DNA from 2 places in the Billgrantia sp. C5P2 genome. Region 2 is predicted to be linked to the other one. Evidence: riboswitches for the same ligand, from Rfam matches in the RefSeq annotation. Region 2 holds a riboswitch; the other holds the start of a gene.
What was found. Region 2 has a riboswitch for thiamine pyrophosphate ahead of thiC (phosphomethylpyrimidine synthase ThiC). Riboswitches for the same ligand answer to the same signal wherever they lie in the genome.

Region 1 (14,933 bases), 2.4 Mb from region 2:
TCCTGGCGCGCGGTGATCCAGAACTGGCGCACGATCTCCACCTCGCCATTCAGCACGCTCTCGAGCCGGTCGCCGGTTTCGGCCATGAAGCAGGGCAGTACGGCGAGCCCGGCCCCCTGCAGGGTGGCGGCGTGCTGGGTGGTCACGCTGGTGCTGCGAATCGAGAAGTGCGGCGCCGTACCGACCACCGCGGGGTCGAGCAGCGGGTCGAGATAGCTCAACTGTTCGCTGAAGATCAGGTCGTCGACGTAGCCGATCAGTCGGTGTTGCCCTAGGTCGGAAAGTTTGGCAGGGCGGCCGTGGCGCTGAAAGTATCTCTGGCTGCCGTAGAGCCTTAGCCGGTAATCGCACAGCCGCGAGATGACCAGCCCCTGGCTCGCAGGGCGCTCCACGGTGATGGCGAGATCCGCCTCGTGGCGGCTCAGGTTGACCACCCGGGGCAGAGCCAGCAGATCCAGGGTTATGCCGGGATGACGCTCGCAGAAAGCCGAGAGCAGCGGGGCGATGACCCAGGTGCCGAATCCCTCGGTCACGCCCAGGCGGATCTGGCCGCCGAGCTGGCGATTCTGGTCGGAGAGGTTCTCACCCGCTTCGAAGGCGTGGCGGGCCATCTCCTCGGCGTGGGCCAACAGTTGCTGGCCGGCTTCGGTCAGGTGGTAGCCGTGGGTGCTACGCTCGAAGAGTTGGGTATTGAGTTTCTGCTCGAAGCGGCGGGTGCGCCGCGACAGGGTGGAGTGGTCCAGGCCCAGGCGCCGGGCGGCATCGGTGAGCCGCTGGCTGCGTGCCACTTCGAGAAAGATCTGGATGTCCTGCCAGTCGAGCATGGGGCCACTCTATAAGCGAGGCTGGTTGTGCATTCTTGCACAAATCTTGTGAAGAAGTACGCATTGTCATGCCTGTGGGCCTCTCTATAGACTCGAATTCATCAAGGTTCGTGTAAATCTACACATAAAGTCTAAGCCCGACTCAGCCTTATAACGACGACAAGCACGACAGGAGAATACCCGCCATGTCCGTTCGCGAAATTTCCATGTACATCGACGGCCAGGCCGTCCCGTCTCAGAGCCAGGAGTGGCGCGACGTCGTCAACCCGGCCACCCAGGAAGTGGTGGCGCGGGTGCCGTTCTGCACCGCCGAGGAGGTCGACCGCGCCGTGGCCAGCGCCAAGGAGGCGTTCAAGACCTGGCGCAAGACGCCGCTGTCCAAGCGCATGCGTATCATGCTCACGCTGCAGGCACTGATCCGCGAGCACACTGAGGAACTCGCTGCGCTGATCACCGAAGAGCACGGCAAGACCCTGCCCGACGCCGCCGGCGAAGTGGGGCGTGGTCTGGAAGTGGTGGAGCATGCCTGCTCGATCACCTCGCTGCAGTTGGGCGAGCTGGCCGAGAACGCCGCCAACGAGGTCGACGTCTACACCCTCAACCAGCCGCTGGGCGTGGGTGCTGGCATCACCGCCTTCAACTTCCCGATCATGCTGCCGTGCTTCATGTTCCCGCTGGCCATCGCCAGCGGCAATACCTTCGTGCTCAAGCCCTCCGAGCAGGACCCGAGCTCCACCATGCGCCTGGTCGAGCTGGCCCACGAGGCCGGCGTGCCGGCCGGCGTACTCAATGTGGTGCACGGCGGCCCCGACGTGGCCAACCAGATCTGCGACCATCCCGACATCAAGGCGCTCTCCTTCATCGGCTCCACCCATGTCGGCACGCACATCTACCGCCGTGCCTCCGAGGCTGGCAAACGCGTGCAGTCGATGATGGGCGCCAAGAACCACTGCGTGGTGATGCCCGACGCCAACCGCAGCCAGGCCATCAACAACCTGCTGGGCTCCGCCTTCGGTGCCGCCGGCCAGCGCTGCATGGCCAACTCGGTGGTGGTGCTGGTGGGCGAAGCCAATAAGTGGCTCGACGACATCGTCGAGGGCGCACGCAACATGAAGGTGGGCCCGGGCACCCAGCGCGACGCCGACCTCGGCCCGCTGGTTTCGCCTGCCGCCAAGGAGCGCGTGGAGCGCCTGATCGACGTCGGCGAGAAGGAGGGCGCCAGGCTGCTGGTCGACGGCCGCGGCTATCAGGTGGAAGGCTACCCGGACGGCAATTTCGTCGGCGCCACGGTGTTCGCCGACGTCAAGCCGGAGATGACCATCTACCGCGAGGAGATCTTCGGCCCGGTGCTGTGCGTGGTGAGCGTCGATACGCTGGATGAAGCGATCGCCTTCATCAACGCCAACCCCAACGGCAACGGCACCTCGATCTTCACCAACTCCGGCTGGGTGGCGCGCCGCTTCGAGAGCGACATCGACGTCGGCCAGGTGGGCATCAACGTGCCGATCCCGGTGCCGGTAGCCTACTTCAGCTTCACCGGTTCGCGTGGCTCCAAGCTGGGCGACCTGGGCCCCAACGGCAAGCAGGCAATCCAGTTCTGGACCCAGACCAAGACCGTGACCGCACGCTGGTTCGAGCCCGAGAACGTCTCCAGCGGCATCAACAGCACCATTTCGTTGGGCTGAACCGACACAGGCCGCAAGACGCACCCCCGCCGTTGCCGGCGGGGGTGCTTGCGTTTACAGGCGTTCACAGTTATTTACATCAAGATGCTAGAGTGACCTTGGATATCGGAACCTGACTCCGGAGACAAAGTGACAAGGTATCTTGCTATATGCCTTCCCTCCCTGTAACGGTGCTCGGGTTTCCCCCTTGGCTGCTGGCTTTGCTGTGTCTCGTCTCGCTCAACGCCCAGGCCATCGAGGTTGGCACTCTCAGCGAGGAGCGCAATCTGGGGCCGCACGTCGAGTTGCTGGAGGATGCCGGACGCCAATACGACATCGAGCAGCTGATGAATCGGGGGGATGCGCTGGCGTGGCAGGCGTCGAGGCAGGAGACCCTCAACTTCAGCTTCTCCGGTTCTGCCTGGTGGCTACGGCTGCGGGTCGAGAACGGCTCCAACGACGAAGTGCGCCGGCTGCTTGAGCTGGCCATGCCGCTGCACGACTATCTCGACGGCTACGTGGTGGACGAGCAGGGCGAGATCGTCAGCCAATGGCAGACCGGCAATCGCCGTAACTTCGATTCCCGCCCGATTGCCCACCGCACCTTCGTGCTGCCGGTCTATATTCCGCCCGGCGAGTCGCGAGAGATCTTCCTGCGGCTGGACACCCACGACGGGCTGTATGACGCCACGCCCCTCTACCTCATGAACGATGCCAGCTTCCTGGCCAAGGCCCAGCGCGAACTGATGGCCTTCAGCCTCTACTTCGGCGCGTTGATGGCCCTGCTGATCTACAATCTGCTGCTTTACATTTCCACCCGTGAGCGCTCCTTGCTGCTCTATGTGGCTTACCTTGGGTCCTTCTTCATTCTGATGTTCACGGCTCGAGGCTTTGCGTTCCAGTACTGGTGGCCAACACTACCGACATTCAACAATCAGATGGTGCCGATCAACATCGGTATCTTCGCCTTCTTGCTTGCTGTCTTCAGCGATAGTTTCTTGAGCCTGCGCCAGCACGCCCCGTGGGCGACCCGGGTACTTTTCGCGGTGGCCGGCCTGTGTCTGCTGAGTTCGCTACCGGCGCTACTGGGCCATTACGCTCCGGTGTTTCGTCTGATGATTCCTGCCGCCATCGTGCTCTCCTGCCTGTTGCTCGGTGTGGCGGTCTGGCGCAGCCTGCGCGGCGACACGCTGGCCAGGATCTATCTGGTGGCGTGGGGCGTGCTGCTGGTGGGCGTAGCGCTGTACTTCCTGCGAGTGGCCGGCATTCTGCCGTACAACATCGTCACCGAGTATGCCGTCCAGGTCGGTTCGGGAATCGAGTTCCTGCTGCTCTCCCTGGGGTTGGCCTGGAAGATCAACCAGTTCAAGAACGAGAAACTCGTTGCCGAGCGCGCCACCATCGAGCTGCAGCGCTCCCTCAACGAGCGCCTGGAAGACCAGGTGCAGCAGCGAACTCGCGAATTGGAAAGGGCCAACCGGCAGCTTACGATCCTGTCGCGCACCGATCCGCTGACCGGTTTGTTGAACCGCCGTCAGTTCCAGGAGCTGGTGGACCAGGAGCTGCAGCGGCGGCGACGCAACGGGCAGCCCTTGCTGTTCGCGGTCATGGATATCGATGACTTCAAACCCTACAACGACACTTATGGCCACCAGGCTGGCGACCAGGTGTTGATGCGGGTGGCAACGCTACTTCAGGACCACTTCCGGCGTGCCGGCGACCGGCTGTTCCGCCTGGGCGGGGAGGAGTTCGGCTTGCTGCTCGAGGTCGACTCCCTCAAGGCTGGCAAGCAGTTGCTGGAGCGGTATCGAGAGGCCCTCCAGGGGCTGGGAATACCGCATGAGGCGTCTCGGTATGGAGTGATCACGGCTTCCTTCGGTCTGGTGGCCTGCCAGGGATGCGAGGCAGTGCGCGATGTCCAGTCTCTCTATCATCTTGCCGACAAGGCCATGTACGAAGCCAAGGCGGGCGATCGCAACCGAGTGGTCACCTGTTCCCTGCTGCCTGAGACATGACGGAGGTTGCATGGACAGCGTCTTGACGTTGACGTTAACTGTGACGTGACAAGAGCGACAATATCCAGGAGAACGTCATGTCAGCCCCGCTCAGCCGCTTCCCCGTACCCGAATCGATCGACGACCTGCCGGAGGATGTTCGTGAGGCCATCCTGGCCGTGCAGGAGAAGGCCGGCTTCGTGCCCAACGTATTCCTGATGCTGGCACACCGCCCCGATGAGTTCCGCGCCTTCTTCGCCTACCACGATGCCCTGATGGAGCGGGAGTCCGACACGCTGACCAAGGCCGAGAAGGAGATGATCGTGGTCGCCACCAGCGCCCGCAACCGCTGCCTCTACTGCGTGGTGGCCCACGGCGCGCTGGTGCGCATCTACAGCAAGGACCCGTTGCTGGCCGACCAGGTGGCCATCAACCACCGCACCGCGCCGATCAGCGAGCGCCACCGGGTAATGCTCGACTTTGCCCTGTACTGCGGCCTGGAAGTGGGCGAACTCACCGACGAATGGCACGCACGACTCACCGAGGTCGGCTTCACCCACGACGACATCTGGGACATCGGCGCCATCACCGCCTTCTTCGGCCTCTCCAACCGCCTCGTCACCCTCACCGGCACCCCGCCCAACCCGGAGTTCTACCTGATGGGAAGGGTGCCGCGGGAGAAGAAGTGACTGGGTGTGTGATTCTGGTTCCGTTCAGGCGCGGCAGGCTTCCAACAGCATCCGCACCGGTTCCAGCTGGCTGACGTGCAGTGCTAGCACGCTGTCGCCGAGGGCGTCGTCGGTGGGGCGGATCACGGCGAATTCGCCTTCTTCGAGGTGGAATTCGTGGATTTCGCGGGGGCCTTCGGGTGTCCGGCAGTGGATGGAGCGGTAGGCGTCGTCCTCGCCGTAGGTCAGGCGGTGATAGACCTTGAAGAAGGTGTAGAGCGTGAGGCCTTGGTCGAAGGCAGGCCAGCGTGCAGGGATGGTGCGTGTCTCCTCGTCCAGCAACGGCCCCTTGGCCTCGGCGGCGGCGATGGCGTCGGCCAGCGGCTTGGCCAGCAGCGAAGCATTGTTGCGCGGCAGCGGGGCGGCATTGTCGATGGCTTGCTGATGCTCAGCGCTGACCCGGGCCAGGTCATCGAGCGATGCGATGCGGTAGTCGCCATGCGCCAGGTCGGCAGGCTCGAAGCCGCCATTTTCCCAGCCATGGATGACCCGCAGCGTCAGGCGGCCGCTTGCCATGGGCTCGCAGACCAGCGCCTGCAGGGCGACCCGCAGGTGCAATTGGCGCTCGATGGCCAGGTTATCGAACGCGGAATAGGGGTCGGCAAAGATCTGGTGAAGGTGCCCGGGGGCGTGTTCCTTGGCTTCGCTGAATGACATGGTAGGTCCCTGCGGGGGAGAAGTGTTCTGGTTTTGTCGTTGTTATATCATTCCAGGGGCTCCAGGTCATATCGGCCCGAAGGTGGCTGGCTTGAGGCCTGAAACGACAATTCATTCACCTGTCGCCAGGGGAGTCTCGCTGCGGCGAGGCTGAGAGAGCGCACGGCGCTGACCCTGGAACCTGATCCGGTTCATACCGGCGGAGGAAGTGCGACATGCCCTACCTGACGTCAGCCGTGCTCGGCGCGGCGCTTTTGTGCTTTGCTTTTCTGGGCCTGCGTGCCCGCCGGGCCGATGGCCCCCTCGACGACTACGTGACCGCGCGCAATTCCCAGTCGGCTTCGACCCTGGGGCTTTCGTTCCTGGCCTCGGGGATGGGCGCGTGGATTCTCTTCGCGCCGCCGGAGATCGGCGCCTTCGTCGGCCCCGTGGCGCTGGCGGGTTACGCCATCGGCTCGGCGCTGCCGTTCATCGTGCTGGGGCTCTACGGCCCGGCCATCCGCCGCCACCTGCCCGAGGGCCGCAGCATCGGCGAGTTCGCCGAGGCGTGTTATGGCGCCGGCGTGCGGCGCTGGGTGTCGCTGGTCTCGATCCTCTACATGGCCTGCTTCCTGGCTGCAGAGTTGACCGCCATCGGCGCGATCACCGCTCTGCTTTCCGACGTGCCCCCGGCGCTGGTAGTGGTCGGCGTGGCCCTCACCACGCTGCTCTACACCGCCGTCGGCGGCCTGCGAGCGAGCCTGGCCACCGACCGCTGGCAGGCGTGGCTGCTGATCGCCCTGCTGCTGGTGGTCGGTGGGGTTGCGCTTGTGCGCCTGCCCGAGATGCCCATCGAGGCGGCGCTGCCGCCGATCCCCGTGGGCAGTGCGTTGGGCGTGGCGCTGACGCTGATCATTGCGGTCACGGCCGCCAACCTGTTCCACCAGGGCTACTGGCAGCGGGTATGGGCGGCGCGTGACGACCATGCCCTCAACCGTGGTGCCTGGCTGGGCGGTGCGACTACCGTGGCGGTGGTGGCCCTGGTGGGCGGGCTCGGTATGCTGGCGGCGATGAGTGGCGTGGCCCTTGGCGAGCCGCCGATTCCCTTCTTTGCGCTTCTGGGCGAAGCACCGGGCTGGCTGGCGCTGCCGGCGCTGGTGCTGGCGGTTACGCTGGTAGCCTCCAGCGTCGATACGCTGCAGAACGGCATCGCCTCGCTGGTAGTGGCGGGCTCCGGCAGGCGCGGGCTCTCCATCGGTGCGGCCCGGTTGGCCACCGTGGCACTGATGGTGCCGGTGGTGGTCGTGGCGCTGCAGGGGCTCTCGGTACTGCGGCTGTTCCTGATTGCCGACCTGCTGTGCGCTGCCATCGTGGTGCCGGTGCTGCTCGGGCTGTGGCGGCGCATGACGCCGCTGGCCGCGGTAGCCGGGGGCGTGGCGGGCCTGCTCGGCGCGATCCTGCCGGGCTGGTTGGCCCAGGGTAGCCTGGTGGCCGGTGTGCTGGCGGCGAGCTTCCCGGGCAGCATTCCCACACTGCCGCCTTTTCTCGGCGCGTTGGCGGCCTCGACGCTGGTGAGCCTGGCCGTGGCCAGTGCGGTACCTCACGAGCGCGTCCGCACGCTGTGAGTCGGCCATGGCAGGTCTATGCTGCTAGAAGATCCTTGCGACCTAAGATTTCTTGTGTTGATTATTTTGATAAAGATGAGGTAAATATTTAACACACTCAACAACGACAATCGTGAGGATGGTATGACACAGGACTCCACGACAGCGCCGGGGCAGCTGGCTCGCGTGCTGGCCCGCAAGGATGTGTTGGCGCTGGCCTTCGGCGCCATGATCGGCTGGGGCTGGATCGTGCTGACCGGCAGTTGGATCCAGTCCGCCGGGAGCTTGGGTGCGATCACGGCCTTTCTGATCGGTGGGCTGATCATCGTGCTGGTAGGCCTCACCTATGCCGAACTCGCTTCCGCCATGCCCCAGGTAGGCGGCGAGCATGTCTACAGTTATCGTGCCTTGGGTCACTTCGCCTCCTTCCTGTGCACCTGGGCGATCACCCTGGGCTACGTCAGCGTGGTGGCCTTCGAGGCCGTGGCGCTACCCACCGTCGTCGAGCATCTCTTCCCCAACTATGCCGTGGGGCATTTGTGGACCGTCGCCGACTGGGACGTGCAGGCGACCTGGGTGGCCGTCGGTGTGGCCGGCTCGGTACTGATGATGTGGGTGAACTACGTGGGCATCCGCACCGCGGCACTGCTGCAGAAGCTGGTGACCCTGCTGATCCTGGTGGTGGGTATCATGTTCATCACCGGGGCGCTCTTTCAGGGCAATACCGCGACCATGGAGCCGCTGTTCTCTGTCGAAGAGGGCGTCGTAGGGGGCATCATGCTGGTGATCATCATGGTGCCCTTCATGTTCGTGGGATTCGATGTCATCCCCCAGGCAGCCGAGGAGATCAACCTGCCGTTTCGCGAGATTGGTCGAGTGTTGATGATCTCGGTGATCATGGCGGTGTTCTGGTATTCGTTCATCATCCTCGGCACCGCCTTGATGCTGAATCCCGACCAGCTGGCTACCAGCTCCCTGGCCGTACCGGATGCCATGCAGGCCGTCTTCCAGGCGCCATGGGCGGGCAAGTTGATGATCCTGGCCGGTATCGCCGGCATCGTCACCAGTTGGAACGCTTTCTACGTGGGTGGCTCGCGGGCGATCTACGCGCTGGCCCATTCCGGCATGCTGCCGGCCTGGCTGGCCAAGCTGCACCCCAAGCACCGCACCCCCACCAACGCTATCCTGGTGATGGGTATTCTCTCCTCGATCGCGCCGTTCTTCGGCCGCCCGGCCCTGGTCTGGCTGGTCGTGGCCGGCGGTCTCGGCATCGTCATCGCCTACCTGTTCGTGGCGATCTCCTTCGTGGTGCTGCGGCGTCGCGAGCCGGAGATGCCGCGCCCGTTCCGGGTGCGCCACGGCAAGCTGGTGGGCAGCCTGTCGATCCTGCTCTCTCTCGCTCTCATCGCCCTGTACATGCCCGGCAGCCCCTCCGCGCTGGCACCGGTCGAGTGGTTGATGTTCGCCGGCTGGATGCTGATCGGCCTGGCGCTCTATGCCTGGTCGAGGAAGCGCTATGGCATCGCCTACAGCGACCGCATGATGAAGCGCGAGCTGGCCGGAGCGGATCCCTACCCGGGTCGCTGAGGCATCGCTGCTGTCTTGCGAGGCCACGTCGGCGTGGCCTCGGTGGATAGCGGGACATTTGCCAGCTCGGCCTCGGGCGGCCACCCTCAGTAGATCACCCGATCGAAACGGAGACCGCCCCATGAGTGACACCTCGGACCCGCGCCGCCGCCATTCCGCCCCGGTGGTGGATGGCGTCGGCAAGTCGGCCAGCCGCGCCATGCTGCGCGCGGTGGGCTTCCACGATGAGGACTTCACCAAGCCCCAAGTGGGTATCGCCTCCACCTGGAGCATGGTCACGCCCTGCAACAGCCATATTCACGAGCTCGCCGAGCGTGCTCGCGACGGGGCCGATTCGGCCGGCGGCAAGGGCGTCATTTTCAACACCATCACGATTTCCGACGGCATCGCCAACGGCACCGAGGGCATGAAGTATTCGCTGGTCTCGCGCGAAGTGATCGCCGATTCCATCGAGACCGTGGCCGGCTGCGAGGGCTTCGACGGCCTGGTGGCCATCGGCGGCTGCGACAAGAACATGCCGGGCTGCATGATGGGCCTGGCGCGGCTGAACCGGCCAAGCGTGTTCGTCTACGGTGGCACCATCCAGCCGGGGGCAGGGCATACCGACATCGTCTCGGTGTTCGAGGCCATGGGTGCCCACTCGCGCGGCGACATGGACCTGATCGAACTCAAGCAGATCGAGGAGACGGCAATTCCCGGGCCCGGCTCCTGCGGTGGTATGTACACCGCCAACACCATGGCCTCGGCCATCGAGGCGCTGGGCATGAGCCTGCCGGGCAGCTCGGCCCAGGAGGCCGTGTCGCAGGCCAAGCGCGCCGACTGCGAGGCGGCGGGGGCAGCGGTGCTCGAGCTGCTTGCGCGCGACATCAAGCCCAGCGACATCATGACCCGTGAGGCCTTCGAGAATGCCATCACCGTGGTCATCGCCCTGGGCGGCTCGACCAACGCGGTGCTGCACCTGATCGCCATGGCCAGCACCGTGGACGTACCGCTTTCGCTCGCCGACTTCACCGAGATCGGTCGCAGGGTACCGGTGCTCGCCGACCTGCGCCCCAGCGGGCGCTACATGATGAGCGAGCTGGTGGCGATCGGCGGCATCCAGCCGCTGATGAAGATGCTGCTCGACGCAGGTCTCTTGCACGGCGATTGCCTGACGGTCACTGGCAGGACGCTGGCCGAGAACCTGGCCGGGGTCGAGTCGTATCCAGACGGGCAGACGATCATCGCGCCGTTGGAAGCTCCTATCAAGCGCGAGAGTCACCTGCGCATCCTCTACGGCAACCTGGCACCCGAAGGCGCGGTGGCCAAGATCACCGGCAAGGAGGGCACCCGGTTCACCGGCACCGCTCGGGTATTCGGCTCCGAGGAGGAAGCTCAGGTGCACATCAACGATGGCAGCGTGGTGGCCGGCGACGTCGTGGTGATTCGCTATGAGGGGCCGCGGGGTGGGCCCGGTATGCGCGAGATGCTCACGCCCACCTCGGCGATCATGGGGCGCGGGCTCGGCAGCGACGTGGCGCTGATCACCGACGGCCGTTTCTCCGGCGGCAGCCATGGCTTCGTGGTCGGGCATGTTTCGCCCGAAGCCTTCGACGGCGGGCCGCTGGCTCTGGTGCAGGATGGCGACGTCATCACCATCGACGCCGAGGCCGACACCCTTGAAGTACAGCTCACCGACGAAGAGTTGATACGTCGGCGTGCCGCGTGGCGCCGCCCCGCGCCGCGCTATACCCGCGGCGTACTGGCCAAGTACGCGCGCACCGTGAGTTCGGCCAGTACCGGCGCCGTCACCGACCTGGCCGAATGACGGGGCCGCGGCGCGTTTGGCAATGTCCGGGGTCTTGGCTAGGGTGAGGATGCACGGCGCAAAGGCGTCATTCCAATAGTCGAAGGCAACGGCAAGGAGGCAACATGCCCAAGAGCGGACCCAAGCAAGCCCGAATCGAGCCGATCCGCGATGCCGAGGACATCAACCTGCCGGTCACCGGCTGGCATGTGATCGACGAGACGGATCCCGGCAATGAGATCGTGGTCTCCGAGCACGAGACGGAAGTCGAGGCCCTCAAGGCGGCGGAAGAGCACGAGCAGCGCGAGCAGTGACGACTCAGGTGCCGGCCCCTGCTAACCAATCGGCAGGGGCATGACGCGGCGATAAAAAACGCCTCGCACAGTGGCGAGGCGTTTCGTATTCCGCCATATCGGCATGTCATCGCCGGCGTCGGCTAGTAGTTGAGCGCGCCGTCCGGATCGATGCTGTGGTAGACGAGCCGTAGCTCATCGAGAGAGAGGTGTTCGAGGCGGCCGGCCAGGAGATCGCTGATCTTTTGCGCCGGCAGCCCGGCCCTGCTTGCGATCTCGCGGCATCCGAGATCGGATACGGCGATCAGCCTTGTGACGATGCGCATCAGACGCGTGCGCTTTTCCAGGTCCCTGACGTCTAGGTCAGGGCATCTTCGCGGGGGGTCGAGGTATTCCGCGCTGATGGTATGTCGTGCCGTACTCATGATGCTCCAGTGGGCGATTGCGACAACCACATCATGGGGGCATTTCGCCATTTTTGCCAGTACCGTTTCGCGACTTTTTCGAGGTGCCGCGAAAGCCGCTGCCCGGCAGGCCGGATTGAGCCGGACTCGGCGGGATTGCCGAAAATTTACAAGAACGTAGAAACGGATGATTAGCCCCTTTGTGCAGGGTCATGCTAGTTTTTTCAGGTAAGCGGCCGGCTTTGCCCGGTACGTTCCCAGGAACAACCATAAACGATCCGGTTTCAGGACGGAGGAAATCCATGCGAGCTCTCAAATATGCTGCAGCCGCCTCGCTGCTAGCCGTAGCCCCGCTGGCGAGCGCCCAACAGCTCTCCATCGCGACCGGCGGTACTGGCGGTGTCTACTATCCGATCGGCGGCGGCTTCGCCGAGATCATCAACGACCATCTCGAAGGCTACGAGGCGAGTGCCGAGGTGACCGGCGCTTCGGTCGAGAACATGGGCCTGATCATGCGCGGCGACGCCGACCTGGCTCTGGTGCTGGCCGATACCGCCCAGCAGGCGTATGAAGGCGCCGGCGATTTCGAGGGCCGTCAGATCGAAAACACCCGGGCGCTGGCGTCGGTCTATCCCAACGCCGTGCAACTGGTGGTGCTGGCGGATTCCGATATCGAGTCACTGGAGGACCTGAAAGGCAAGCGCGTTTCCGTCGGTGCCCCCGGTAGCGGCACCGAGCTCAACGCCCGCGCGCTGCTGGAAGCCAACGGCATCACCTACGACGACATCACGCCGCAGCGTCTCAACTTCAACGAGACTGCCGACGCCATCCGCGACGGCGACATCGATGCCGGCTTCTGGAGCGTCGGGCCGCCCACCAGCTCGATCCTCAACCTGGCTGCCACCCGCGACATTCGCCTGATCAGTCTGTCGGACGAGGAGATCGCCAACGCCCAGGAGCAGGAGCCCGTCTTCGCCGCCTACGAGCTCAAGGCCGGCATGTACGACGGCATGGACGAGCCGGTGCAGACCATCAGCATCCCCAACGTTCTGGTGGTGAACGCCGACATGGACGAGGAGCTGGCCTACAACCTGACCAAGCTGCTCTTCGAACGCATCGACGACCTGATTGCGGTACACCCTGCGGCCAACGACACCACCATCGAGTTCACCATGGGCTCCACGCCGGTGCCGCTGCATCCGGGGGCGATCCGCTACTACGAAGAGGTCGATGCCGAGATTCCCGACAAGCTGCGTCCGTGACACGCAGTCGCGACAAGGGATGCGGCGCATGAGCGCCGCATCACTGTCGAGCCGGGCAAGGAAGCGCATGGCAGGGTGGGCGAGGACGCCCGCCCTGTCGTCGTGTTGCCGGCCGTATAATGGTTGGCTGCAACGCTGGTTGGCAGGAAGCTTCGCCGCGTGGTTCAGTCTGGGCGCCTTGGCGGACGGCGCTATCGGCGGGGCGAAGCTGGCCGTTCTGGATGCGGTGGGCGAAACCCTGGTCGAGGTGCCTCTCGAGCCGGGCATGCGCTGGTGCCTGGGCTGGAACCACTCGGTCAAGAAGTTCCCGGTGCTCGACTGCTATCGCTATCACCAAGGGCGGATGGTGCTGGAGCGCAGCCATCAGCCCGATTTTGCCGCCGGCCTGGGGCATACCCCGGGGCGCGGTATACAGGTTTCCGACGGGCAGGGCGGCTACTGGATCGAGAACATCGACGAGCCCGTGCCTGGAGACCGCTATACATTGCGGGTCGGTTCACCAGCCGTCGACCATCGCCTGCTTTGGCAGGCCGAAGGGGACGAACACAGGGTCAGCCTGAGTGAGCTGGCCGCCGGTGAGCGTGTCACCCTACAGCTCTACCCGCCTGAAGATCCCGGCAAGCCTGACGACGTCTGACGAGGAGACCGATGAACGAATCCAACAGCCCGCCCGTGATGATGCCCGGGGGCAATGCCATTCAGCCGCGCATGGTGTTGTGGCTGATCACCATCGTGGCGGTGGGGCTGTCCCTGTTCCAGCTCTATTCGGCGGGTATCCAGCCGCTGGGCCTGTTCTACCAGCGTGGCATCCACCTGATGCTGATCATGGTGCTGGCCTTCCTCATGTTTCCCGTCTTCGGCCCCAATCGCAAACGCGGCCTGGTCGGCTGGGCGATCGACATCGCCTTCCTGTGTGGCGCTCTGATCACCGGTGGCTACCTGGTCCTCTATCTTGACGAGATCGTCAGCCGTGCCGGCTTCTGGAGCGAGACCGACATCCGCGTCGCCATCATCGCCACCTTGACGGTGCTGGAGGCGAGCCGGCGCGCGGTGGGCCTGGGCATGACCGTGATCGGTGCGCTGGCCATCGCTTACGCCTTTGCCGGGCCGCGTGGCGAGCTGCCTTGGCTTGCCGACTGGATGCCCGGCATCATGAGCCACCGCGGCTATGGCCTGGACCGCGTGGCCGGCCAGCTCTACCTGGGGCAGGAGGGTATCTTCGGCCTGCCGCTGGGCGTGGCGGCCACCTACATCTTCATCTTCGTGCTGTTCGGCGCCTTCCTCGAGAGCACCGGCGCCGGCAAGTTCTTCATCGACCTGGCCTACGCCGCCACCGGTCGCCAGCGCGGCGGCCCGGCCAAGGCGGCCGTGCTCGCCTCGGCGGGGATGGGCTCGATCTCGGGTAGCGCCATTGCCAACGTGGTGACCACCGGCGCCTTCACCATCCCGCTGATGAAACGGTTGGGCTACAAGCCGCACCAGGCCGGCGGCATCGAGGCGGCTGCTTCCACCGGGGGCCAGATCATGCCACCGTTGATGGGGGCGGGGGCCTTCCTGATCGCCGAGTACACCAACACGCCCTACCTGGACGTGGTCAAGGTCAGCATTCTGCCGGCGATCATGTACTTCGCCACGGTTTACCTGTTCGTGCACATCATCGCGCTCAAGCAGGGCATGCAGGGCATGGCCAAAAGCGAGCTGCCGCAGATGCGCGACGTGATGCGCGACGGCTGGCACTTCCTGCTGCCGCTGGCGGTACTGGTGTGGCTGCTGGTGATGAGCATGTCGCCGATGCGCGTGGGCTTCTATGCGGTGGTGACCATGGTTGCGGTGGCGGTGCTGCGCTATGCCTTCTGGTTCCTGTTCATCGCCCCGCGCCAGGGGCAGAAGGTAACGCTGGCAAGCATTCGCGACGTGGTCTGGGCCGGCCTGGTCAAGCTGGTCGAGGGCCTCGAGCTCGGCGCGCGCAACGCCGTGGCCGTCTCCATGGCCTGTGCCGTGGCCGGGATCATCGTCGGTGTGGTCGGACTGACCGGGCTGGGGCTCAAGTTCTCCTCGATGATGATGGCCTTCTCGGGCGGCAACCTGCTGCTGGCCCTGGTGATGGTACTGCTGGCCAGCCTGGTGCTGGGCATGGGGTTGCCGGTCACC
Region 2 (14,933 bases):
GCGGAGCAGCGCTGCATGGCCTGCTGAAACAGCAGGGCGGTAAGCGTACTGCAGCCACCCGCATCGAGGGTGACCGAGAGGGAGGGGGTGTCGAACTGCTGCCGATACAGGGTTTCGGCCAGTTCGTCAGCATATTGGGCGCAGCGATGGGGCTCGTCGAGGGGAAGGCGAGCGCGCGTCTCGATGTCGGTTCCAGGGGGAAGCTCATGGCGCAGCAGGATCGCCAGTCGTTCGGCCGCCTGGGGCGATGACTGGCACGGTATCAGCACGATTCGCTGGGGGCGAAGCTGCAGAATCGGTATCAGACTTACCTCAGGGCGCTCGGTTACCAGCGCAACGTGCAGGTGTGGCATGGGCTTGCTCCCTCCGCACTTGGTCCTTGCAGGTTTCTACAGGCTACATCCGAGCGTTCCGTGCTGTCGCCTGTGGCGACAAAAAAACACGCCGGCCCTGGGGCCGGCGTGTCGTTGCAGCGTCGTGGCTCAGACTTCCTTGTAGAGTTCCGCTCCTGCCTGGCGAAACTTCTCCGCCTGCTCCTCCATTCCCTTCATGACCGCTTCCTGATCGCCATCGAGGCCGTTGTCCCGAGCGTAGTCACGCACCTCCTGGCTGATCTTCATGGAACAGAACTTGGGCCCGCACATGGAGCAGAAGTGGGCCACCTTGGCCGAGTCCTTGGGCAGCGTTTCGTCGTGGTATTCGCGCGCGGTGTCCGGGTCGAGCCCGAGGTTGAACTGGTCCTCCCAGCGGAACTCGAAGCGCGCCTTGGACAGCGCATTGTCGCGGCGCTGGGCGGCCGGATGCCCCTTGGCGAGGTCGGCGGCGTGAGCGGCGATCTTGTAGGTAATGATGCCGGTCTTGACGTCGTCCTTGTTGGGCAGGCCGAGGTGCTCCTTGGGCGTGACGTAGCAGAGCATGGCGCAGCCGTACCAGCCGATCATCGCCGCGCCGATGCCGGAGGTGATGTGGTCGTAGCCCGGAGCGATGTCGGTGACCAGCGGGCCCAGGGTATAGAAGGGTGCCTCGTCGCAGTACTCGAGCTGCTTGTCCATGTTCTCCTTCACCAGGTGCATCGGCACGTGGCCTGGACCCTCGATCATCACCTGCACATCGTGCTTCCAGGCGATATGGGTCAGCTCGCCGAGGGTCTTGAGCTCGGCCATCTGCGCCTCGTCGTTGGCATCGGCCACCGAGCCTGGGCGCAGGCCGTCACCCAGGGAGAACGCCACATCGTATTGCTTGCAGATCTCGCAGATCTCCTCGAAGTGGGTATAGAGGAAGCTTTCCTGGTGATGGAACAGGCACCACTTGGCCATGATGGAGCCGCCGCGTGAGACGATGCCGGTGACACGCTTGGCGGTGAGCGGTACGTAGCGCAGCAGCACGCCGGCGTGGATGGTGAAGTAGTCCACGCCCTGCTCGGCCTGCTCGATCAGGGTGTCGCGGAAGACTTCCCAGGTGAGATCCTCGGCCACGCCGTTGACCTTCTCCAGGGCCTGGTATATCGGTACCGTGCCGATCGGTACCGGCGAGTTGCGAATGATCCACTCGCGGGTCTCGTGGATGTTCTGGCCGGTGGAGAGATCCATGATGGTATCCGAGCCCCAGCGGATGCCCCAGGTCATCTTGTCGACTTCCTCTTCGATGGAAGAGGTGACCGCCGAGTTGCCCAGGTTGCCGTTGATCTTCACCAGGAAGTTGCGGCCGATGATCATCGGCTCCGATTCCGGGTGGTTGATATTGCAGGGGATGATCGCCCGCCCGGCGGCCACCTCGGCACGCACGAATTCCGGGGTGATCTCTTCCGGCAGGCGTGCGCCGAAACCCTGGCCCGGATGTTGGTGGCCCAGAATTCGTTCGACTTCCTCAGTACCGAGCGCCTGCCGGCGCTGGTTCTCTCGAATGGCGATGAACTCCATCTCCGGGGTGATGATCCCCTGGCGGGCGTAGTGCAGCTGGGTGATGTTCTTACCCGCCTTGGCGCGCCGTGGCGTGCGCTTCAGGTCGAAGCGCAGTTGGGCCAGCATGGGGTCGTTGGCCCGGCGCTTGCCGTAGTCGGAGGTGGGGCCGTCGAGGAATTCGGTGTCGCCACGCTCCTCGATCCAGGCGCGGCGCAGCTCCGGTAGGCCGCGGCGCAGATCGACGCTGATCTCGGGGTCGGTGTAGGGGCCCGAGGTATCGTAGACCAGCAGCGGCGGGTTCTCTTCGTCCTCGCCGGAGGTCCGGGTGGGCGACAGCGAGATCTCGCGGAAAGGCACGCGAATGTCGGGGCGTGAACCCTGGACGTAGACCTTGCGCGAGCCGGGCAGCGGCTGGATGGCAGCCTCGTCGACCATGGCGGTATCGGCGAGGAAGTGCTGGGTCTTGCTCATGGGTGTTCTCCCTTGTTGTGGGTCGTCAGGGAGGACAGCTGGGGAGGACAGGGGCAACAGGGCGGCGCCCGGCTGCATGTCGCTTGATCCCTACGCTGGTCCTAGCCAGTTCAGGTTCAACGGGATCCATGCTGGGCGCGCGGCGCTGCATGATCTCAGCCGTCTTCAACGGCACCCCGTCAAGCGTGTTTGCCCGCCATGTCGGCGGGTATTGCATGGCAGCGGGTCAGATCGCTCGATCCAGTCCCATCTGCCAGAAATCGATCTCGAGCCGGGTGGCGTCGCGAAACACCTCGGCCAGCTCGACAAAGCGCGCCGCAGTGACGTCGGCCAGGCGGGCATCGAGCCACTCCAGCTCGGCGTGCATGGCGGCCTGGAATTCGTCGCTTTCGTACATGGCGATCCAGGCGTCATAAGGGTTGGTCTTGCCGCGCAGCGTGAAGGCTTGTGCGTTCAGCCAATTGGCGATCTCGCCGTAGCCCACCAGGCAGGGGGCCAGCGCCACGTGCAGGTCGAGCAGGTCGCCACGGTTGCCGGTATCCAGTACGTAACGGGTATAGGCCATTGTCGCCCGTGCCTCGGGCAGCGCGGCAAGCGCCTCCTCGCCGATGCCCCATTCGCGGCAGTAGCCCACGTGCAAGCCGAGCTCCACGTCGAGAATAGCCTTGAGGCCCGCATGGGCCTGGCGCAGGTCGGCGAGGTTGCGGCTCTTGTAGGCGGCCAGTGCGTAGGCACGGGCGAAGTGAATCAGGAACAGGTAGTCCTGCTGCAGATAGTGGCGAAAGGCGCCCTCTGCGAGCGTGCCGGCGCCCAGGCCGCGCACGAAATCGTGCTCTATGTAGGCTCGCCAGTCGTCGTGGCAGGCGTTGGTCAGGTCGTTGAAGCGATAGCCCATCTTGCCTCCGGTATCGAATCGGATCCGGAGCGTGGGCGGGAGGAAGGAAGAGGTGGCTGGGGGCAGGTGAGGGATGCTTGCCGCAATGGGGCCACCGCTTGATCCCTACGCCGGTACGAGCCGGATCAGGTTCTACGGGCCCCGCCGTGACGACTGCTCACAAGCAAGCAATGTCGTATGGCGATCTCAGCCGGTTCCACCGGCACCCCGTCAAGCGTCTGGGCCAGTCTAGCAGGAAGAGCCCGTCTTGCCAGTCACCGAAGCGAAATGGGCTTTCAATACAGCCGGAACGACTTGTGCTCCGGATGACCTTGCTGCTCCTCGATCACCTTGCGGTAGCGCTTGTATTCCCACTGATACTGGGCCGGGTCCAGGGCGATGGCATCCTGCACGCAGGCGTTCACGCCGGTCGCCGATTGCTCTTCGTCCGATGAGTAGACCCGCTCGTCGGCGGCCAGGAAGTGAATGGCGAAGCCGCGGCCCGGAAGGCGCCGGGCCACGCCGGTGACCACGCGGGCGTCGGTGCGGGCCACCAGCTTGGGCAGCAGGGTCGCGGTGTAGGCGAGGCGGTGGTAGAAGGGGGCGAACACGCCGCTGCCCCAGTCGGGCTCCTGGTCCGGCAGGATACCCACTGCTTCGCTGCGCTTGAGCGCCTTGAGCAGGGCGGCAACGCCACGCGGGTTGGTCGGCACCAGGCTCGCGCCCATGCGCTCGCGCCCTTGGCGGATCACCGTATCGAGTTCGGCGATCTTGGGCGGCTCATACATGGCGGTGAAGGGGAAATGGCTGGAGAGCCAGAAATTGAGCACTTCCCAATTGCCGAAGTGCGGTGCCAGCACGATGACGCCACGCCCCTCGGCACGGGCATCGTCGAGCAGTTCTCGGCCGTGTACCTCGAGAATTGAACCTTCGACCCGCTGTGGCGTGGCCATCCAGGCGAAGCCCAGCTCGAGCATGGTGGCGGTGGAGTGGGTCAGGCTCTCCTGGGCCAGCCGTCGACGTTCGGCCGTGCCTTGGTCGGGATAGACCTCGGCGAGGTTGATCTCGGTGACCTCACGCTCGCGCCGACTGAAGCGATGCACCAGCGGGCCGGCAAGGCGAGCCAGCCGCCAGAGCATGGCGGGGCGGCGGCCGGCCAGGGTACGCCACAGCGTGGCGATGGCTCGGCCCTGCAGGGTGGCGGTGGATGACTGCGTCTTGCTCATGGGCTCAGATCAGCCAGGCGTCCACGTTGTCGGGGGCGCGGTGCTCCTGCAGGCGCTTGATGCCCTTGACGCAGCGAATCACCAGCCAGACCACAGCCAGTAGCGTGGTCACGAAGCCAATCAGTACCAACGTCAGCAGCAAGGAAACGGCAAAATAGAGTACCGAGAGCCAGAAGGTGCGGATCAGGTATCGATAGTGCTCATCGAACCAGTGAGGCCCCTCGCCACGGTAGACGTAGGCGATCACCACGCCGATCAGGGTCGTCAGGCCACCCGTGACGATACCTGCCAGGAACAGGGCATAGACGACGATGGGCAGGGTGATGTCGGGCGTTCCGCCCGAATCGATGACGCTACGGCTTTCAGGGCTATCGTTCATGAGGCGTCCAGTCGTTCATGGTTTGCGTCAATGATACCGGCCGTGGGCGACATTGCCAGGGAGGCAGCTATTCGAGCGCCTCCTTGAGCGGGCGGCTGATTTCCAGCAGGTTGCCGTCGGGGTCGCGCAGGTAGAGCGATTCGATGAGGCCATTGGCACCCTGACGGGTGACGGGGCCGAGCTCCACTTCGACTTCCAGGGCTTCCAGGTGCCGCTGGACCTCATCCAGCGGCAGCAGGCTGCGCAGGCAGAGGTCGAGACTGCCCGGCGTGGGGGTGGCGGCACGCGGTTCGATGTCGGTAGCGGTCCAGTGCAGGCGCAGAGCGATATCGCCGAGTATCAGGTCGACACGCTCGCGATCGCGATAGCGTACTTCGAGCCCGAGCACGCGAGAGTAGAAGTCCACGGCACGGGAAATGTCGGTCACGGTAATGACCAGGTGGTCCAGACCTGACAGCATTGCCGGCCTCCTCGTTGAGATGTGTTTTCTGTAGCCTGTGGTTCGCCAGGCCCAAAAGGATACGACGATGCCGACCTGCCCGCTATGCGCTAGCCCACATTCTCGCCATTTCCATCGTGATGCGCGCCGGGATTACTACCGCTGCGAGGAGTGCCGGCTGGCGTACGTGCCGACGGCTCAGCGCCTCTCGCCCGCGCAGGAGCGGGCGGTCTACGACCAGCACGAGAACCACCCCGACGACCCCGACTATCGGCGCTTCCTGTCGCGGCTGTTCGAACCGCTGAAGAGCCGGCTGGCGCCGGGCGCCCGCGGCCTCGACTTCGGTGCCGGCCCAGGCCCGACGCTGTCGGTGATGTTCGAGGAGGCGGGCCACCCCATGGCGATCTACGATCCTTTCTACGCATCGGACACCTCCGTACTCGAGCGCCGCTACGATTTCATCACCGCCACCGAGGTGGTGGAACACCTGTTCGCGCCGGGGCGTGAGCTCGATCGCCTGGTAGCGCTGCTGCCCGACGACGGCTGGCTGGGGCTGATGACCAAACGCATGACCAGCGAGGAAGCCTTCGCCCGCTGGCACTATATCCTCGATCCGACCCACGTCTGCTTCTTCAGCGAGGAGAGCTTCGAGTGGCTGGCCGGGCATCACGACATGAGCGTCGAGTTTCCTGCCGCTGATGTGGTCCTGTTGCAGAAACGCTGAGTGAATCGGTGTTAGTGCGTCTTGCTGTTTTTAGCTGCGATGATGGTGCTTTTTTCTGACCTGCAATAGGTGCCGAGAATAACCGTTTGACACTGGCGCCGGCGAGCGTATGATTCGCGCCGCCCCGCCTGAGAGTTGGTCATTTTCTGCCTTTCATGAGGGCCATGGGCAGCGTTCTATGGCGTTTTCTGGCATCTTTTCTTTTTTGTAGTTCTCTGTCGAGAGGCGCGCTCATGTCGCGGCAATTGTTGGCTATGGCCCTGGCACCGCTGCTGGGGCTCTTCATTCTAGGTATCGGCAACGGCTTCCTGGCCACCCTGATCACCCTGCGGCTGGACGCGGCAGGGGAGTCGCCGGTGGTGATCGGCTGGGTTTCGTCCGCCTATTTCATCGGTCTGGCGCTGGGCGCCATGTTCAACGACCGACTATTGCTGCGTATCGGCCATATCCGCGCCTATGGCAGCTTTGCTTCGCTGGTGGCGGTTACCGTGCTGCTGCAGGCCTTGTTCTTCGAGCCTTGGGCCTGGTTCGCCCTGCGCCTGATCGGCGGTTGGGCCACCGTTGGCGTCTATCTGGTCATCGAGAGCTGGTTGCTTACCTCCGGCGACCAGAAGGTGCGCGGTAGACTGCTGGCGCTCTACATGATCTCGCTGTATGCCGCCGGGGTGATCGGCCAGTTGCTGCTCGGCGTCACCGATGCCATGGGTGAGACGGCGCCGTTCATGGTCATCGGCTTGCTGGCTTCGCTGTCGGTGCTGCCCATGGCCATGATCCCGCGGGTCTCACCGCTGATCGAGCATGCCGAGCCACTGTCTCCGATGCGTCTGATCACTATGACGCCCACTGGGGTGATGGGCAGCTTCGGCTCGGGTCTGGCGGTGGCCGCCGTCTATACACTGCTGCCGCTCTACCTGCAGCGCATCGGTCTCACGGTGAGTCAGGTGGGGCAGATGATGGCGGTGGTGGTGCTCGGTGCCATGCTGTTGCAGTACCCCTTGGGGCGCTGGTCCGACCGCCACGATCGCCAGATCGTGCTGATCATGATCGGTGCCTTCTGCGCCTTGATTTCGGCAGCCATGCTGCTGCTACCGCTGACGACCTGGGTGCTGGCGGCGCTCCTGTTCCTGCTGGGCGGCGGGGTCTTTGCGCTCTATCCGGTGGCGGTGAGCCATGCCGCTGACCGCGCGCCGGCCGGTGCGCTGGTACGCATGAGCCAGGGCCTGCTGCTGATCAACGCCATTGGCTCGACGGTGAGTCCTCCGCTGATCTCTCCAGTGATGGGCTGGGTGGGAGATGCCGGTCTGTTCTGGGCCTTCGGTGCCATGAGCCTGTTCCTGGTGGGCTTCTTCACCTGGCGGCGCAGCGTGCGTCCGGCACCGGTGCCGGTAGCGCCCTTTGCACCCTCGACGCCGATGTCGTCGGCGGGCGCTGAGCTCACTGTGACCGAGGAGCTGGTCCAAGGCGCCATCGAGCACGAGTACATGGAGGATCTTTCCGATCTGGTGCCCGACGTGGAGGTGGCCGAGCCTGTCGTTGGCCCGCCGCCGCCGGATGAGCCGCATATCGCCTACTATCCCGATGAAGACGATATCGACCTGCCACCAAGCGAAGAGCGCGAGCGAATCGAGGAGCCGCTCGACAGCGACGCCCGCCGCTGAGGGGCTCTCTCGGTCCGTGTTGGTTTTCCCAAAGCGCCCGATGCCCCTTGCATCGGGCGCTTTGCGGTGCGGTGCGACCTAGGGATAATGGTTAACGAAAAGTAGTGAATCTACTATCGCCGTTATCATTTTTCCTGAGGTAGTGCCATGTTTCCCTTTGCCGCCCCCGTTCGTGACTTCCGCTTCGTGCTCGAGGAATTGCTCGAGTATCGTTCGCTCGATCTGCCCGGCTTCGACGAGGCTAGCCCCGACCTGGTCGAGGCGGTGCTGGAGGAAGCTGCCAAGCTGGCAGGTGAGGTGTGGGCGCCGCTCAATGCCAGCGGTGACCGCCAGGGCTGCGTGCGCCGGGAAGATGGCGGCGTGACCTTGCCCGACGGTTTTGCCGAGGCCTACCGGGCCTATGTAGAAGGGGGCTGGAACGGCATCGGCGTGTCCCAGGCGCTGGGTGGGCAGGGCCTGCCTGAAGTGGTGGCGAGCAGCGTTCAGGAGATGCTGCACGGGGCCAACATGGCGCTGGGCTTGTGCCCGATGCTCACCGCCGGCGCCATCGAGGCGTTGGCCCATCATGGCAGCGACACGCTCAAGGAGATCTACCTGCCCAAGCTGGTCGAGGGCAACTGGACCGGCACCATGAACCTTACCGAGCCCCAGGCCGGCTCGGACCTCTCCAAGGTGCGTACTCGAGCGGTTCCGGAGGATGACCACTACCGCCTGTTCGGTCAGAAGATCTTCATCACCTGGGGCGAGCACGACGCCAGCGAGAACATCATCCATCTGGTGCTGGCGCGCAAGCCCGATGCTCCAGAGGGCAATAAGGGAATTTCGCTGTTCCTGGTACCGAAGTATCTGGTCAACGAGGATGGATCGCTGGGCGAGCGCAACGATGTCACCTGCGCCTCCATCGAGCACAAGCTGGGCATTCACGGTTCCCCCACCTGCACCCTGAGCTTCGGCGAAAGAGACGGTGCCATCGGCTACCTGGTGGGCGAGGAGGGGCGCGGCCTCAACCACATGTTCACCATGATGAACGAGGCGCGCCACAAGGTCGGTGTGCAGGGTATCGGCGTGGCCGAGCGTGCCTGCCAGCATGCCTTCGCCTACGCCCTGGACCGTGTACAGGGAAAAGCACGGGGCAGCGAAGCCACCATCAGCGAGCATCTCGACGTGCGTCGCATGCTGCTCTCGATGCGTGCCCGTACCGATGCCCTGCGCGCCCTGGCGCTCTATTGTGCCGCCCAGCTCGACGTGGCGCGGCACGCCTCGGAGGCTGCCGAGCGCGAAGCCGCCCAGGCCCGGGTCGACGTGCTGATTCCGGTGGTCAAGGCGTTCTCCACCGACCAGGCCGTGGACATCGCCTCCATGGGCGTGCAAGTGCATGGCGGCATGGGCTTCATCGAGGAGACCGGCGCCGCCCAGTTGCTGCGCGATGCACGTATTGCGCCGATCTATGAGGGCACCAACGGCATCCAGGCGCTCGACCTGGCGGGGCGCAAGCTCTCCCGCGACGGCGGGGCGGCGCTGGCCGGCTTGATCGAGGAGGTCGAGGCCACGGCCCGAGAACTCCAAGCCGACGGTGAACTCGCTGCCCTGGGTGAGAGCCTGGCCGCCGGTGCCGCCGACCTGTGCGCCGCCATGCAGATCGTGCTCGAGCAGAGCCGAGACCCCGAGCGGGGCGCAGACGTCATCCAGGCTTATGCCACACCCTTCCTCAGCCTGGCCGGCCATGTGCTGTGCGCCTGGCAGATGGGGCGGGCGGCGCTCAAGGCCAGCGCGGCGCGAGCCAGCGGCAGTGACGAGCCGTTCTACCGGGCCAAGCTGGCCGCCGCCGACTACGCCTTGCGCCAGTGGCTGCCGGTCGGCCGCGCCAACCGCAGCGTGATCGAAGCAGGCATGAAGAGTCTGGCCGATTTCGACGTCTCGGCTACCTGAGCTTTGGCAGCGGCCGGCCGACTCGCCGGCCGCTGCAGGCTGGAATCGCACCACACAATAACGACATTTTCACCCGGAGCCCACCATGAACGACAGCATCTTCGAACAGGGCCTGCCCAAGACGCCGGCCAACCATGTGGCGCTATCGCCGCTGACCTTCATCGAGCGTAGCGCCTCCATCTACCCCGACTACCCGGCGGTGATCCATGGCGACATTCGCCGCAGCTGGAGCGAGACCTGGGTGCGCTGCCGTCGGCTCGCCTCGGCGCTGGAAAAGCGCGGCATCCAGCCCGGCGAGACGGTGGCCGCCATGTTGCCCAACGTGCCGGCCATGTTCGAGGCGCACTTCGGCGTGCCACTGGCCGGCTGCGTACTCAACACGCTCAATATTCGCCTGGACGCCGAGGCCATCGCCTACATGCTGGAACACGGCGAGGCTCAGGCGGTTCTGGTCGACCCCGAATTCGCCGACGTGATCGAAGACGCCGTCTCGCGATTGGCCATCAAGCCGCTGGTAATCGACGTGAACGATGCCCTGTTCGAGGGCGAGGCGCGTCATATCGGCGAGCTGGAGTACGAGGCGCTGCTGGCCGAGGGCGACCCCGACTACGCCTACCGCCTGCCCGAGGACGAGTGGCAGGCGATCTCGCTCAACTACACCTCCGGCACCACCGGCAAGCCCAAGGGCGTGGTCTACCATCACCGCGGCGCCTACCTCAATGCGGTGAGCAACATCCTCGAATGGGCCATGCCGCACCACCCGGTCTATCTCTGGACCCTGCCGATGTTCCACTGCAACGGCTGGTGCTTCCCCTGGACCATCGCCGCCAATGCCGGTACCAGCGTGTGCCTGCGCAGGGTCGACCCGAAGAAGATCATGGACCTGATCGTCGACGAGAAGGTGACCCACTTCAGCGGTGCGCCGATCGTGCTCAACGGCCTGGTCAATCTGCCAGCCGAAGACAAGCGTGAATTCGACCATCCGGTGAAGGTCACCACCGCCGGCGCCGCGCCGCCCGCCTCGGTGATCGCCGGGGTCGAGAAGCTGGGCATCGAAGTCACTCACGTCTATGGCCTCACCGAGGTCTATGGGCCGGTGACCGTATGTGCCTGGCGCGAGGCCTGGGACGAGCTGCCGTTGGAGCAGCGGGCGAAGATCAAGGCACGCCAGGGCGTGCGCTACCACATGCTCGAGGCGCTCTGCGTGGCCGACCCCAACACCCTGGAACCGGTACCCAAGGACGGCGAGACCATCGGCGAGATCCTGATGCGCGGCAACAATGTGATGAAAGGCTACCTGAAGAACGAGGCCGCCACCGAACAGGCGCTGGAGGGCGGCTGGTACCACACCGGTGACCTCGCCGTGTGGCACCCGGACGGCTACATCGAGATCAAGGACCGCTCCAAGGACATCATTATCTCCGGTGGCGAGAACATCTCCACCATCGAGGTCGAGGACGCCATCTACTCTCACCCCGGGGTGGAAGAGGCCGCAGTGGTGGCCAAGCCCGACGAGAAGTGGGGCGAGACGCCCTGTGCCTTCGTCAAGCTCAAGGTGGGCTTTGGGGAGGTGACCGAGGCCGACATCATCGAGCACTGCCGTAACCACCTGGCGCGCTTCAAGGTGCCGAAGACGGTGATTTTCACCGAGCTGCCCAAGACCTCCACCGGCAAGATCCAGAAATTCGTCCTGCGCGAAGAAGCGCGCAAGCACTGAACGGGAGAGACACCATGAGCCAACAAGCCATCGGCGTGGTCGGCGCCGGCACCATGGGGCAGGGCATCGCCCAGGTACTGGTCGCGAGCGGTTTCCCCGTGCAGCTCTACGACGTAGCCGACGATCAGCTCGGCCGTGCACAGTCCGCCATCGACAAGGGGCTGGGCAAGCTGGTCGCCAAGGAGAGGCTTGGCGAGGCCGAAAAGGACGAGGCCATGGCGCGCCTGGAACTGACCACCTCGCTGGAGGCGCTGCGCGGCTGCGAGGTGATCATCGAGGCAGCGCCCGAGCAGCCGGCGCTGAAGGAAAAGCTGTTCCGAGACCTGAGCCGCTTGAGCCATGACGCCATCCTGGCGTCCAACACCTCGTCGCTGTCGCTGACCCGGCTTGCTGCCGTGTGCGAGCGCCCCGAACGCGTGGTGGGCATGCATTTCTTCAACCCGGTGCCGGTGTTGAAGCTGGTCGAGGTGATTCGGGCCGAGCAGACCAGTGACGCCACCGTGGCACGCATCGAGACGCTGGCCAAGGAGTTGGGCAAGACCCCGGTAGCCATTGCCGACTCGCCCGGGTTCGCCGTCAACCGCCTGCTGGTGCCGATGATCAACGAGGCCGCATTTCTGCTGCAGGAAGGCGCCGCCAGCGCCGAGGACATCGACCAGTCGATGCAGCTCGGCGCCGCCCACCCCATGGGGCCGCTGGCGCTGGCCGACCTGATCGGCCTGGACGTCTGCCTGGCGATCATGGAAGTGCTGCAGGAGGGCTTCGGCGACCCGAAGTATCGCCCCTGCCCGCTGCTCAGGCGCATGGTGGCGGCCGGTTATTTGGGAAGGAAGAGTGGGCGCGGCTTTCACGTCTACCAGTAGGCGACGATTCACGACTGCGCTCGACCAAGAAAGGATTGCCGACCAACCAAGCGTTCGCTAGGGTTGGTCGGTATCGTCCTGACAACAAGCAAGGAGCCCACATGAGCGAGAAGCTGATCGACGTAGTGGATGACGCCGGCGTCGTGCGCCTGACCATCAACCGCCCCAAGGCGTTGAATGCCCTCAACAGTGCCGTGCTCACCGAGCTGGAGGCGGTGCTTACCGAACTCGAGCAGCGCAGCGACCTGCGTGCCGTGCTGATTACCGGAGCGGGTGAGAAATCCTTTGTCGCCGGTGCCGACATCACCGAGATGCGCGAGAAGACACCGGAGGAGGCACGTGCCTTCGCCAGCCAGGCTCTGCGCACCATCAAGCGGTTGGAAACACTCCCGGTGCCGGTGGTCGCCCTGGTGAACGGGTTTTGTCTTGGCGGCGGCTGCGAACTGGCGCTGGCCTGCGACTGGGCCGTAGCCAGTGACAATGCCATCTTCGGCCAGCCCGAGGTACTGCTGGGCGTGATCCCCGGCTTCGGCGGCACCCAGCGCCTGCCGCGTCGAGTAGGACCGGCCATGGCGCTGGACCTGGTCACCACCGGGCGCAAGATCGATGCCCAGGAGGCGCTGCGCATCGGCCTGGTCAACCGCGTGATGCCCCAGGCCGAACTCGAGGGCTACGCCGAGGAACTGATCAAGCAGCTCTCCGGCAACGGCCCACATGCCGTGCGCGCCGCCAAGCAGGCGGTTCACGACGGCATGGACCAGGACCTCGACAGTGCCCTGGCGCTCGAGACTGCACTCTTTGCCTTCTGCTTCGCCGGGGACGAGCAGAGCGAGGGCATGGGCGCCTTCGTCGAGAAGCGCAAGCCGAACTTCTAGCCATGCCGCTACGGAAAAGGCCTGGGCGGATTGCCCAGGCCTCGTAAGTACTGCTGACGCCTTTTTCGGCTAAGCGCCGTCACCCTGCGAAGAGGGCACAACTCACCAGCGGATTGAAGGGCTCGAGGTGGGGGACGGCGTTGGTGCGAAACCAGACATGCTGGTCGTAGTGGGGCTCGAAACCGTGGGCTTCGTCACTGGCCGTGCTCGGGTCGTCGGCCATGTGGTCCCACGGCCGGCCGGCAAAGACTGGTGGCTCGCTGTTGCCGGCGGCTTCCCAGGCTTTCTGAAAAACCAGGTTTTCGACCCCGACCAACAGCATCGAACCATCTGCCTGGGGCTCGTAGAGCAGAATGGAGGGAGTATGAAAGTCGAGGTGGATGCCATTGCCGTCGACGCGCGGCTCGACGGTCGTGATGCCCAGCAGGTCGGGGCGCAAGTAATGGATACCCATATCGCCTAGCTCAGCTGGAAACCCCTCTGCTGCAGCGCTCACGCACTGTCCGGAAGGATCGGGTACGTAACCTTCCGCCAAGGCCACGTTTACGTCCTCGAAGCGCTGCGTGGCGGCGCGAATGGCCTCGATCATTGCTGTTACATCATTCACCTCGGCTGCATTATTCGCCGAATGTGCCATGGCGCTGGCGCTCATCGCCATGGAGGCGCCGAGCCACAGCCCCGCCCACGTCACTTTGGTGATCATTGATCGTTTCATTGTTTTTCTCCCCATGCGGTCAGCGGCCGCAGCGAAACCTGAGGGCGGCACGCATACGGAGAGTAACAAGGTAAAAAGGGCAAGCGAGGCTGATTCTGTCTAACGAGAAAGGAGGGGGAGCAGCGGCTATGCCACCTCGCGTCGCCGCCAGCGAATCATTCCAGTGGCGATGGCAGTTCCCGCCAGTGTGATGGCCATGCCGACCATGACCTGCAGGCTGAGCCGCTCGCCCAGCAGCAGGTAACCCCAGAGTAGGGCGCTGATGGGTACCAGGAAGGTGACCGTGGAGGTGGCGGTGGCGCCGGCGCTCGAAATCAGCCCGAAGTAGAGCAGGAAGGCGAGGGTGGTGCTGAAGGCGGCGAGCCCCAGGCCATTGGCCCAGGCCAGGCCGCTGATGGGGTCGGCAGGCCACAGCCACAAACCGGGAATCAGCAGGATCAGTGCCGACATGGCGGTGCTGCCGGCGGCAAGTACCCGCACCGGCAGATGCGACAGGTAGGTCTTGGAGTAGTTGGTCGCCACGCCGTAGCAGAAGGTGGCACCAACGGCGGCGAGAATGAACCAGCCGTCGCCGCCCAGGGCGAAGTCCAGCCGGTTGGCCGAGAGCACGTAGACACCGAAGAAGGCCAGCGCCAGGCCCAGGTACTGCTGGCGGCGTACCGGGGTGGTGAAGAACAGCGCGCCGAGCAAGGCGGTGAAGATGGGCGTGGTGGCGTTGATCAGCGAGGTGAAACCCGCCTCGAGGCGCACCGTGGCCAGCGCCAGCAGGCTGAAAGGCAGCACATGGTTGACCAGCCCCAGCAGCAGCAGGCCGCCCTTGTTCTCCCACACCAACTTGAGATAGCGCAGGCTGAACAGCAGGGGCAGCAACAGCAGGGAGCCGATGCCCATGCGCACCAGTATCAGCGGCACCGGGCCGAATTCCGGCACTGCCACGCGCATGAAGATGAACGACATGCCCCATAGCGTCGAGAGCAGGATCAGGCGTAGGGAATCGGCCGGTGACATGGGCGTCCTTGAGCAGCAATGGCAGAAAATGAGAGTAGTCTATGCTGCCAGCCTATGGAAAGGCCTCTATTCATCAATAATCATGATGTCAATCATCAAGTGAAAAAGGCCTTTCAATTCGCCGCACCGACGACGACCCAGCCCTCCTCGTCGA

Region 1: it holds a riboswitch for thiamine pyrophosphate, as region 2 does, so the genes downstream of both, ACRWQA_RS03925 (sodium:solute symporter family transporter) here and thiC (phosphomethylpyrimidine synthase ThiC) in region 2, are expected to answer to the same signal.

Annotation. Positions count from the first base shown of each region.
Region 1 is NZ_CM128542.1:814,876-829,808, forward strand. It holds gene ACRWQA_RS03900 (LysR family transcriptional regulator) at 1-824, opposite strand, end outside; gene ACRWQA_RS03905 (CoA-acylating methylmalonate-semialdehyde dehydrogenase) at 1,010-2,509, shown strand; gene ACRWQA_RS03910 (sensor domain-containing diguanylate cyclase) at 2,659-4,503, shown strand; gene ACRWQA_RS03915 (peroxidase-related enzyme) at 4,581-5,171, shown strand; gene ACRWQA_RS03920 (hypothetical protein) at 5,196-5,867, opposite strand; TPP riboswitch at 5,985-6,093, shown strand; gene ACRWQA_RS03925 (sodium:solute symporter family transporter) at 6,083-7,471, shown strand; gene ACRWQA_RS03930 (APC family permease) at 7,595-9,037, shown strand; gene ilvD (dihydroxy-acid dehydratase) at 9,159-10,844, shown strand; gene ACRWQA_RS03940 (hypothetical protein) at 10,949-11,137, shown strand; gene ACRWQA_RS03945 (XRE family transcriptional regulator) at 11,260-11,541, opposite strand; gene ACRWQA_RS03950 (hypothetical protein) at 11,573-11,824, opposite strand; gene ACRWQA_RS03955 (TAXI family TRAP transporter solute-binding subunit) at 11,823-12,782, shown strand; gene ACRWQA_RS03960 (DUF1850 domain-containing protein) at 12,811-13,419, shown strand; gene ACRWQA_RS03965 (TRAP transporter permease) at 13,431-14,933, shown strand, end outside.
Region 2 is NZ_CM128542.1:3,212,918-3,227,850, reverse strand. It holds gene ACRWQA_RS14885 (PDDEXK family nuclease) at 1-353, opposite strand, end outside; gene thiC (phosphomethylpyrimidine synthase ThiC) at 483-2,372, opposite strand; TPP riboswitch at 2,443-2,561, opposite strand; gene tenA (thiaminase II) at 2,599-3,267, opposite strand; TPP riboswitch at 3,353-3,487, opposite strand; gene ACRWQA_RS14870 (lysophospholipid acyltransferase family protein) at 3,543-4,472, opposite strand; gene ACRWQA_RS14865 (DUF4870 family protein) at 4,477-4,851, opposite strand; gene ACRWQA_RS14860 (VOC family protein) at 4,919-5,311, opposite strand; gene ACRWQA_RS14855 (class I SAM-dependent methyltransferase) at 5,379-6,014, shown strand; gene ACRWQA_RS14850 (MFS transporter) at 6,248-7,672, shown strand; gene ACRWQA_RS14845 (acyl-CoA dehydrogenase) at 7,820-9,601, shown strand; gene ACRWQA_RS14840 (acyl-CoA synthetase) at 9,687-11,318, shown strand; gene ACRWQA_RS14835 (3-hydroxybutyryl-CoA dehydrogenase) at 11,333-12,181, shown strand; gene ACRWQA_RS14830 (enoyl-CoA hydratase-related protein) at 12,283-13,056, shown strand; gene ACRWQA_RS14825 (hypothetical protein) at 13,136-13,771, opposite strand; gene ACRWQA_RS14820 (DMT family transporter) at 13,898-14,779, opposite strand; gene ACRWQA_RS14815 (Rieske (2Fe-2S) protein) at 14,893-14,933, opposite strand, start outside.